DNA from 4 places in the Cedecea sp. Ae19-4 genome. Region 3 is predicted to be linked to each of the others. Evidence: predicted binding sites of a transcription regulator. Region 3 holds the regulator's gene; each other region holds the start of a gene.

What was found. The regulator LexA, encoded in region 3, represses DNA repair genes until DNA is damaged. The targets are predictions, from matches to a motif close to TNCTGTATGTACATACAGNA.
Region 1: a site for LexA is predicted at 1,318-1,337, ahead of AAIE02_RS09165 (YebG family protein). Genes of this name have one in related genera too.
Region 2: a site for LexA is predicted at 843-862, ahead of AAIE02_RS03115 (DNA translocase FtsK 4TM domain-containing protein). Genes of this name have one in related genera too.
Region 4: a site for LexA is predicted at 843-862, ahead of umuD (translesion error-prone DNA polymerase V autoproteolytic subunit). Genes of this name have one in related genera too.

What each region holds. Positions count from the first base shown of each region.
Region 1 is NZ_JBCHWG010000001.1:1,934,626-1,936,827, reverse strand. It holds gene purT (formate-dependent phosphoribosylglycinamide formyltransferase) at 39-1,217, opposite strand; gene AAIE02_RS09165 (YebG family protein) at 1,354-1,704, shown strand; gene AAIE02_RS09160 (tellurite resistance TerB family protein) at 1,828-2,202, shown strand, end outside.
Region 2 is NZ_JBCHWG010000001.1:663,302-665,503, reverse strand. It holds gene AAIE02_RS03115 (DNA translocase FtsK 4TM domain-containing protein) at 1-779, opposite strand, end outside; gene lrp (leucine-responsive transcriptional regulator Lrp) at 901-1,395, opposite strand; gene trxB (thioredoxin-disulfide reductase) at 1,888-2,202, shown strand, end outside.
Region 3 is NZ_JBCHWG010000002.1:588,087-590,288, forward strand. It holds gene plsB (glycerol-3-phosphate 1-O-acyltransferase PlsB) at 1-225, opposite strand, end outside; gene AAIE02_RS15540 (diacylglycerol kinase) at 357-725, shown strand; gene lexA (transcriptional repressor LexA) at 835-1,443, shown strand; gene dinF (MATE family efflux transporter DinF) at 1,521-2,202, shown strand, end outside.
Region 4 is NZ_JBCHWG010000001.1:1,665,499-1,667,700, reverse strand. It holds gene AAIE02_RS07895 (prolyl oligopeptidase family serine peptidase) at 1-668, opposite strand, end outside; gene umuD (translesion error-prone DNA polymerase V autoproteolytic subunit) at 880-1,299, shown strand; gene umuC (translesion error-prone DNA polymerase V subunit UmuC) at 1,302-2,202, shown strand, end outside.

The sequences.
Region 1 (2,202 bases), on a different contig from region 3:
CCCACTGACTCAATCGCCCTAATTTGAGGGCGATTTTTTTATCCTTCAACTTTTACCTGAGCGGCTGACGTCACGGCCCTTGTCACTGCCTCATCGACACTGTTACCGGTTGCCAGCGCCACGCCCATGCGGCGTTTACCTGCGATCTCCGGCTTACCGAAAAGACGAACCTGTAAACCGCCGCCCAGCGCTGCCCCCACGTTACTAAATTTAACGTTATCGCTTTGCAACTCAGGCAGGATCACCGCCGATGCGGCAGGGCCATACTGACGAATTTCGCCGACAGGCAGGCCGAGGAAGGCGCGAACGTGCAGCGCAAACTCAGACAGATCCTGTGAAATCAACGTCACCATGCCAGTGTCGTGCGGGCGAGGGGAGACTTCACTGAAAATCACCTCATCGCCGCAGACAAACAGCTCCACGCCGAACAGGCCATGGCCGCCCAGAGCGGTAACCACTTTTTCAGCAATCTCTTTCGATTTTGCCAGCGCGATGTCGCTCATCTGCTGTGGCTGCCAGGATTCACGGTAGTCGCCCTCTTCCTGACGGTGCCCGATAGGCGCGCAGAAATGCACGCCGTCAACGGCGCTGATGGTCAGCAGGGTGATTTCAAAATCAAAATTGACCACGCCTTCAACGATAACGCGGCCTTTACCGGCCCGCCCACCTAGCTGGGCGTATTCCCAGGCTTTTGCCAGTTGGTCGGCTGTGCGGATAAAGCTCTGGCCTTTGCCGGAGGAACTCATTACCGGTTTCACAATGCACGGCAAACCAATCTCATGCACGGCCTGCTGGAAGGCTTCTTCGCTGTCGGCGAAGCGATAGCTGGAAGTGGGCAACTGAAGTTCTTCTGCGGCCAGGCGGCGGATCCCTTCGCGGTTCATGGTGAGTTTGGTGGCGCGGGCGCACGGCACCACTCGCTGACCCTGGGCTTCAAGCTCCAGCAGGGCATCGGTGGCAATGGCTTCAATTTCAGGAACGATAAAATCGGGCATTTCGGCGGCGACAAGCGTTTTTAGCGCCGCGGCATCCAGCATGTTAATGACGTGGCTGCGGTGTGCGACGTGCATTGCCGGCGCATTTGCGTAGCGATCGACGGCGATAACTTCTACCCCGAGGCGCTGGCATTCAATGGCCACTTCTTTACCCAATTCACCGGAACCCAGCAGCATAACTCGCGTAGCTGCCGGGCGCAGAGCGGTTCCCAACGTTGACATGTGATTTAGCCTTAACAAAGAAAAAGACCGCTGTAGTATAAACGAAAACGTTTGCGTTGGCAGCGGCTTTCCGGCTTGTGTGGTAAAATGAATGACGATATACTGTATAAATAAACAGGTAAAACGGAGCTGCAAAATGGCGGTCGAGATTAAATATGTTGTAGTGAGAGAGGGACAAGAAAAAATGGCCTTTGCCAGTAAAAAGGATGCTGACGCTTACGACAAAATGCTGGATCTGGCTGAAGTCCTCGGCGACTGGCTGCAGCAAAGCCCGATTGCGCTGAATGAAGGGCAGAGTGACACCCTGGCGATGTGGATGGCGGAAAACAAGGATCTGCTGGCGGGCGTATTGAAAAACGGCAAGCTGCCAGAGCCTGAATTAAGTCAGTTTGAGCCAGACGCGGAGTCCTCAGCGCTTGAACAATCGCCAGCGGCTGAAGACAACGTCAGCGAACACCCTGGACGTAAACGCACCAAAGCCGCGTAATACGGTTCTGCTGTAAGCGCCGGGTAGCCGGCGCGATTCTTTTCCCATCTTTAGTGCTGTCCGACGTTTCTTGACGTCCTGTGGCCTACTCTCGACGAGTTAAGTCAACAGAGGATCTCCGTCATGAATAACTGGTTACAGCAGCTTCAGTCGCTCCTGGGGCAATCTACTTCTCCTCAATCTTCACAGCCTGCAGCCGGAAATAGCTCTGAAGGGATCGGTAAACTTCTGGTGCCGGGGGCGCTGGGTGGATTAGCCGGGTTACTGCTGGCGAGTAAATCTTCCCGCAAACTGTTAACAAAATACGGCACCAGTGCGCTTCTGGTCGGCGGCGGCGCCGTGGCCGGAAGCGTGTTATGGAACAAATACAAGGAGCGGGTTCGCCAGAGCCAGCCCGTTTCCACAGGCTGGAGTGAGCCGCACTCGTCGGTTGATGTTCGTACCGAAAGATTAATTACCGCGCTGGTTTTTGCGGCGAAAAGCGACGGCCATATCGAT
Region 2 (2,202 bases), on a different contig from region 3:
TTAGGATTAGCAAACTTCTGCGATAAGCGCTGCTTACGCGCAAGCGCCCCGCGTAAAATACGCGCCCGGCGAGATTCGCGTTTCTCAGCAGAAACCCGCGGCGCTTCGTCTTCGTCATGCTCTTCTTCGTATTCGTCCTCATCCTGCCAGGTGTTATCCCGGCGGGTGCGGTTGCTGGCAAAAGTCAGCACGGTCAGCACCGCGCTGCCAAGTTTCTCAGCAATGCTGACCCAGGACCAGCCGGTGAACAGCGTCAGACCAGCAGCCCAAACGCAAAGCAGCGCAATTGTGCCGCCGCTGCTGTTCAACAGCGGCATCATAGCGGTGCTAAGCAAGCTACCCAGCACGCCGCCCGAAGCGAAGTACCAAATATCGTCCGCATTGATGGCCGCCAGGCCACAAGAGGTCAGCACCATCGCAAGTACGCCGATCAGGCGCAGCGAAACGGCAAAATAATCGATGAATTCTTCACTGTCGCGCTGGCGCCAGGTGAACCAGCAGCCCCCGATGATAATCACCGGAATGGTGTAGGCCATCACGCCAAAAATGAAGAACAGCGTATCAGCAAACCACGCTCCCGGCGCACCACCCAGATTATGGATGGGCTCATGCCACGCGGTTTGCGACCAGCTAGGGTCTGAGGGGTTAAAGCTTAGCAAGGCAGCCATCAAATAGATGGCGAATAAGGCAACAAGGATCAGCAACGCCTCGAGTAAACGGCGCCCGCTGCTCAGTTTCCGCAATGTTACTTCTTTATCTTCGGTATATTCCTGGCTCAAGAAAGGCTCTCCAGGTCCTTAAACTCAATGGAGACAACAGCACCGGCGGCCTGCCGGAGCTGTTGCTGTATGGATTCCCAGGAGTGTAACCAAAATACGCCAATTTTGCACCTGGCCCGTATTAACGGGTCTTAATGACCAAACGGTTACTCTGTTTGACCTCTTCCATGACAACATAAGTACGGGTGTCGTTCACGCCCGGCAGACGCAGCAGGGTCTCACCTAAGAGTTTACGATACGCCGACATATCCGGCACGCGTGTTTTCAACAGGTAGTCGAAATCACCGGATACGAGATGACACTCTTGAATTTCTTCAAGTTTCTGCACTGCGGCGTTAAATTGCTCAAACACATCCGGGGCGCCACGATTCAGAGTAATCTCAACAAATACCAGCAGCGAGGCATCCAGATAATGCGGGTTTAACAGCGCCGTATAGCCCTGAATAAAACCCTGACGTTCCAGACGACGAACGCGCTCAAGGCACGGCGTCGGCGAAAGCCCAACACGCTTTGAAAGCTCAACGTTAGAAATGCGCCCATCCTTTTGCAATTCGTTGAGAATATTGCGATCGATACGGTCGAGATCTTTGCCCGGGCGCTTCTTGCTATCTACCATTATTATTGTCTCTCTCTATTCCTTCCTTCACCTGCCATAACCCTGGTGACGTCAATGTTCAGGGTGTACGTGAGAAGACCGATGCCTTGCGGCTGCTATCGACATCACGCATAGCGTCTGTCCACGTCATGCGTAAATTTCAATAACTCGGTAAATTTGCATCAGGTTTGCGCGAGAGCACGCGGCTTCCACATCACCAAATGTTTTTCTTCCTCGAATGTTTTCGCAAATGCTTAGGGGATTGTCAAAGCAAAACATCTATTTTTAGTGGAACGTGCCAGATATTCCTTTTGGCTGATGATTATTCATCATTTTCGCACCGTGATTACCGTGCTATTACAATGATTATTTATGCACATGACGGCGATATTCATTGGGCTTATAGGCAGCATCAATGACACACATCGTTAACAACATTGCTGCACTCTTTTTTTACTGCAACGAATTCCCTACAATCACCCCCATTGTCTGTAAACGTTCAATGAGGATCTCATGGGCACAGCTAAACACAGTAAGCTGCTTATTCTTGGCTCCGGCCCTGCGGGCTATACCGCAGCGGTCTACGCTGCACGCGCCAACTTAAAACCGGTTTTGATTACCGGGATGGAAAAAGGCGGTCAGCTGACCACCACAACCGAAGTCGAAAACTGGCCTGGCGATCCTAACGACCTGACCGGTCCGTTACTGATGGAACGTATGCACGAGCATGCGGCTAAGTTCGAAACTGAAATTCTGTTCGACCACATCACCAGCGTCGATCTGCAGAACCGTCCTTTCCGCCTGGTGGGCGACAGCGGCGAATACACC
Region 3 (2,202 bases):
GTCAATTTCCAGAGGTTCCAGCGGGTCGGGCAGATCGTGATCCAGACATTGGGCACGCAGCGTCAGTAAGTCTGCCTTAGAATTGTAGGGCAGGACGTACATGATGGGGCGTGAAGGGTCCAGACCGAGTTCGGTTTGGGGATCCGCCGGGATAGACTTGCTCTTTACCAGAACGCTTAATGGTAAATTCAGTAATTTGTAGTAAATTCTTGGCCAGCCTGACATAAATGATGTAAAGCCTCAGGTTAATAATGCAAATGCGCCGCAAGGATATCAGAAACTCTGGGGAATTTCTGTGGCGCTGCGATTTAGACTCAGTGAGCATTGACGCTCAATATTTAAAAAGGTTTCCTTGAATGGCGAATAATACCACCGGCATCACCCGCATTATTAAGGCTGCAGGCTACTCGTGGAAGGGGTTGCGTGCGGCCTGGATCAACGAAGCCGCCTTTCGTCAGGAGGGCGTAGCGGCGGTCATCGCTATCATCATCGCCTGCTGGCTGGACGTGGACCCCATCACGCGTATTTTACTGATTGGCTCGGTTGTTTTGGTGATGATTGTCGAAATCCTCAACAGCGCCATTGAAGCGCTGGTTGACCGTGTCGGCACCGAGTACCACGAGCTTTCAGGGCGAGCCAAAGATATGGGTTCCGCCGCCGTATTGATAGCGATTATCCTTGCGGTTGCAACCTGGGCCACCTTGCTTTGGTCACATTTGCGATAGCCCTTCCAGAACAGTTTAAGTCGCTGGTTTTTTGCTTAATTTGTGGTTTCAAAATCGCCCGGGGCTGTATATACTCACAGCATAACTGTATAAACACCCAGGGGGCGGAATGAAAGCACTAACTACCAGGCAGCAAGAGGTGTTTGATCTCATTCGGGATCATATCAACCAGACCGGCATGCCACCTACGCGCGCCGAAATTGCACAACGTCTGGGGTTCCGTTCTCCAAACGCCGCGGAAGAGCATCTAAAAGCGCTGGCACGTAAAGGTGCCATCGAGATTGTTTCTGGTGCATCACGCGGCATTCGTCTGCTGGTTGAAGAAGAAAATGGCCTGCCGCTGGTGGGCCGTGTTGCCGCCGGTGAGCCGCTGCTGGCGCAACAGCACATCGAAGGCCACTACCAGGTTGACCCTTCTCTGTTCAAGCCGAATGCCGATTTCCTGCTGCGCGTCAGCGGCATGTCGATGAAAGATATCGGCATCATGGACGGTGATTTATTAGCCGTTCACAAAACCCAGGACGTGCGTAATGGCCAGGTCGTTGTCGCGCGTATCGACGATGAAGTGACCGTAAAACGCCTGAAAAAGCAGGGCAATACCGTGCACCTGCTGCCGGAAAACAGCGAATTCCAGCCTATTGTGGTCGATCTTCGCGAGCAGAATTTTAGCATTGAAGGCCTGGCCGTCGGGGTGATCCGCAACGGTGAATGGCTGTAACACCTCTTCCGGTGGTGCGGTAACTCTGCCGTGCCACCTGCCTTAAACACCTCTCTTTTTTCCTCTGGATCATTCCCATGCGATTCTTTTCGTCAACGGATGGTGCGCTGTGGCGGCTTGCGCTGCCGATGATTTTTTCCAATATCACCGTTCCGTTACTGGGCCTGGTCGATACGGCGGTCATTGGCCATCTTGATAGCCCGACCTATCTTGGCGGGGTGGCTATCGGCGCCACGGCGACCAGTTTCCTCTTTATGCTGCTGCTTTTTCTGCGCATGAGCACCACCGGGTTAACGGCACAGGCGTTTGGTGCGAACGATCCACAGCGGCTGGCGCGCGCACTGGTTCAACCCCTGATGCTGGCGATGATAGCCGGGCTGGCTATCGTGGTCCTGCGTTATCCACTGATCAACCTTGCGCTGCACGTTGTTGGCGGCAATGACGAGGTGTTGGATCAGGCAAGGCGGTTCCTGGAGATCCGCTGGCTTAGCGCCCCGGCCTCACTGGCTAACCTCGTGCTGTTAGGCTGGTTGTTGGGCGTTCAGTATGCGCGGGCGCCGGTCATCCTGTTGGTCGTCGGCAATTTGATTAATATCGTGCTCGACCTCTGGCTGGTGATGGGGCTGCACATGAACGTGCAGGGGGCGGCGCTGGCCACGGCGGTGTCCGAATATGCGACGTTTATCATCGGCCTGGTGATGGTGCGGAAGGTACTGAAGCTGCGGGGCATCAGTTGGGCTCGTCTCAAAACGGCCTGGC
Region 4 (2,202 bases), on a different contig from region 3:
CAGGCGGAAACGGCCATATCCGTTGCTTCACCTGCGTAGATCAGCGGTGCATCCTGCGGTGATGTCCCTCGAGTCCAGCGATAGACACGGCGTGGATAGCCGGAGGTGGTGAGCGTATCATCCCCTGCATCGAGCGCCAGCAGCAGCGTGTTTTCATCCAGCCAACTGACCGAACTTTTGCTTTCCGGCAGGAAAAAGCCCTCGGGGATAAACGTTTTATTTACCAGATCAAATTCACGAATTTCACAGGCATCGCCGCCGCTGGATAAAAAGATCAGCGCCCGGGAATAGTCCGGGTGGAGAAGATCGGCGCCGTGATAGCTCCAGTTCGCGCCTTCCTCTTCGTTCAGGCGATCGACATCCAGCACCGTTTCCCATTCTGGTGCAGCGGTAAAGTAAGATCTTTCGGTGGTGCGGCGCCAGATGCCGCGAGGGTGTTCGTCATCCTGCCAGAAGTTATACACCTCGTTGCGGTAGTGGTTCCCCCAGGGAATGTTGGTTTTATCGTCCAGCGACAGCAGGATCGCGCCCCGCATCTGCTGGAAGCGCTCTCCCGTGGCAAACCTGTCCGTGGTGCGCTTATTTTGTTTTTCCACCCAGCTTAGCGCCGCGGCATCTTCCGGGGTTTCGAGCTGGCTAAGCAAATCCTGACTCACTGGCTGTGTCATCACGCGTCCTTTTGTTGGGTAACGGGCCTGCAATCGACCATATCATTATGCTTATGCCCATTACACCTGAAGGCTTTTGTGGTTTCTGCCAGCATGCTCGAATTTTTTCGTTTGCAAAACGAAGGGCTTAGCAAAAGTACGTGTTTTCTTACTTGAAGTGTCTTTTTTACCTGATACTGTATATTTAAACAGTATTTGTATTGGCGGTATCATGAATCTTCTCAAACCTGCGGCCTGTTGCCCGGACGCTTCCTTTCCTCTCTTTGCTGACCTGGTGCAATGCGGCTTTCCGTCACCGGCTCAGGACTATGTTGAGCAACGTATCGATCTCAATAAGCTGCTGGTGCGCAATCCCGGCGCGACCTATTTTGTAAAGGCGGCGGGGGATTCGATGGTAGAAGGGGGAATTGGCGAAGGGGACTTGCTGATTGTGGACAGCTCAAGAACCGCGTCACAGGGCGATATTGTGATTGCGGCGATTGACGGGGCGTTCACCGTGAAGCGCCTGCAGCTTCGCCCCACGGTGATGCTACTGCCGATGAACAGCGCCTGGGCACCGATTCCCGTCACCGATGAGGCCGAACTCGATATTTTTGGCATCGTCACTTTTATCATCAAAGCGGCGGGCTAAACATGTTTGCGCTGGTGGACGTCAACAGCTTCTACGCCTCCTGCGAAACGGCATTCCGCCCGGATTTAGCCGGAAAGCCGGTGGTGGTTTTATCCAATAATGACGGCTGCGTCATCGCCCGCTCTGCGGAAGCCCGGCCCTTTGTCAAAATGGGGGCGCCTTTTTTTAAACAGAAAGAGGCGCTCAGGCGGCATGGCGTGCTGACGTTTAGCAGCAACTACGAGCTGTATGCCGACATGAGCGAGCGGGTGATGGGCGTGCTTGAAGAGCTGCTGCCCAGGGTCGAGATTTACTCCATTGACGAGGCATTTTGTGACTTAACGGGCGTGAGCAATTGCTACAACCTGAAGGCCTTTGGCCAGACGATCCGCTCGACTATTCGCCAGCGCACCCGCCTGACGGTGGGCGTGGGCATCGCGCCGACAAAAACGCTGGCTAAACTGGCAAACCTGGCGGCAAAAACGTGGCAAGAACGAACCGGCGGCGTGGTTGATTTATCCCGCCCGAAGCACCAGCGCTGGCTTATGGCACAGCTGCCCGTGGGCGAAGTCTGGGGCGTGGGGCGGCGGCTGTCGAAAAAACTCGACGACATGGGCATCAGAACGGTTTTACAGCTTGCCGACGCGGATATTCGTTTTATTCGACGGCATTTCAGCGTAGTGCTGGAAAGAACCGTGCGCGAATTGCGCGGGGAATCATGCCTTGAAATGGATGAGTTCTCCGCCGCCAAACAGGAGATCATCTGCAGCCGCTCGTTCGGAGAACGCATTACCGAGTATGAGGCTATGCGCCAGGCGATCGGCAGCTACGCCAGCCGGGCGGCGGAAAAGCTGCGGGCTGAGCACCAATATTGCCGGGTGATCTCTGCCTTTGTGAAAAGCAGTCCGTTTGCCGTGAACGAAC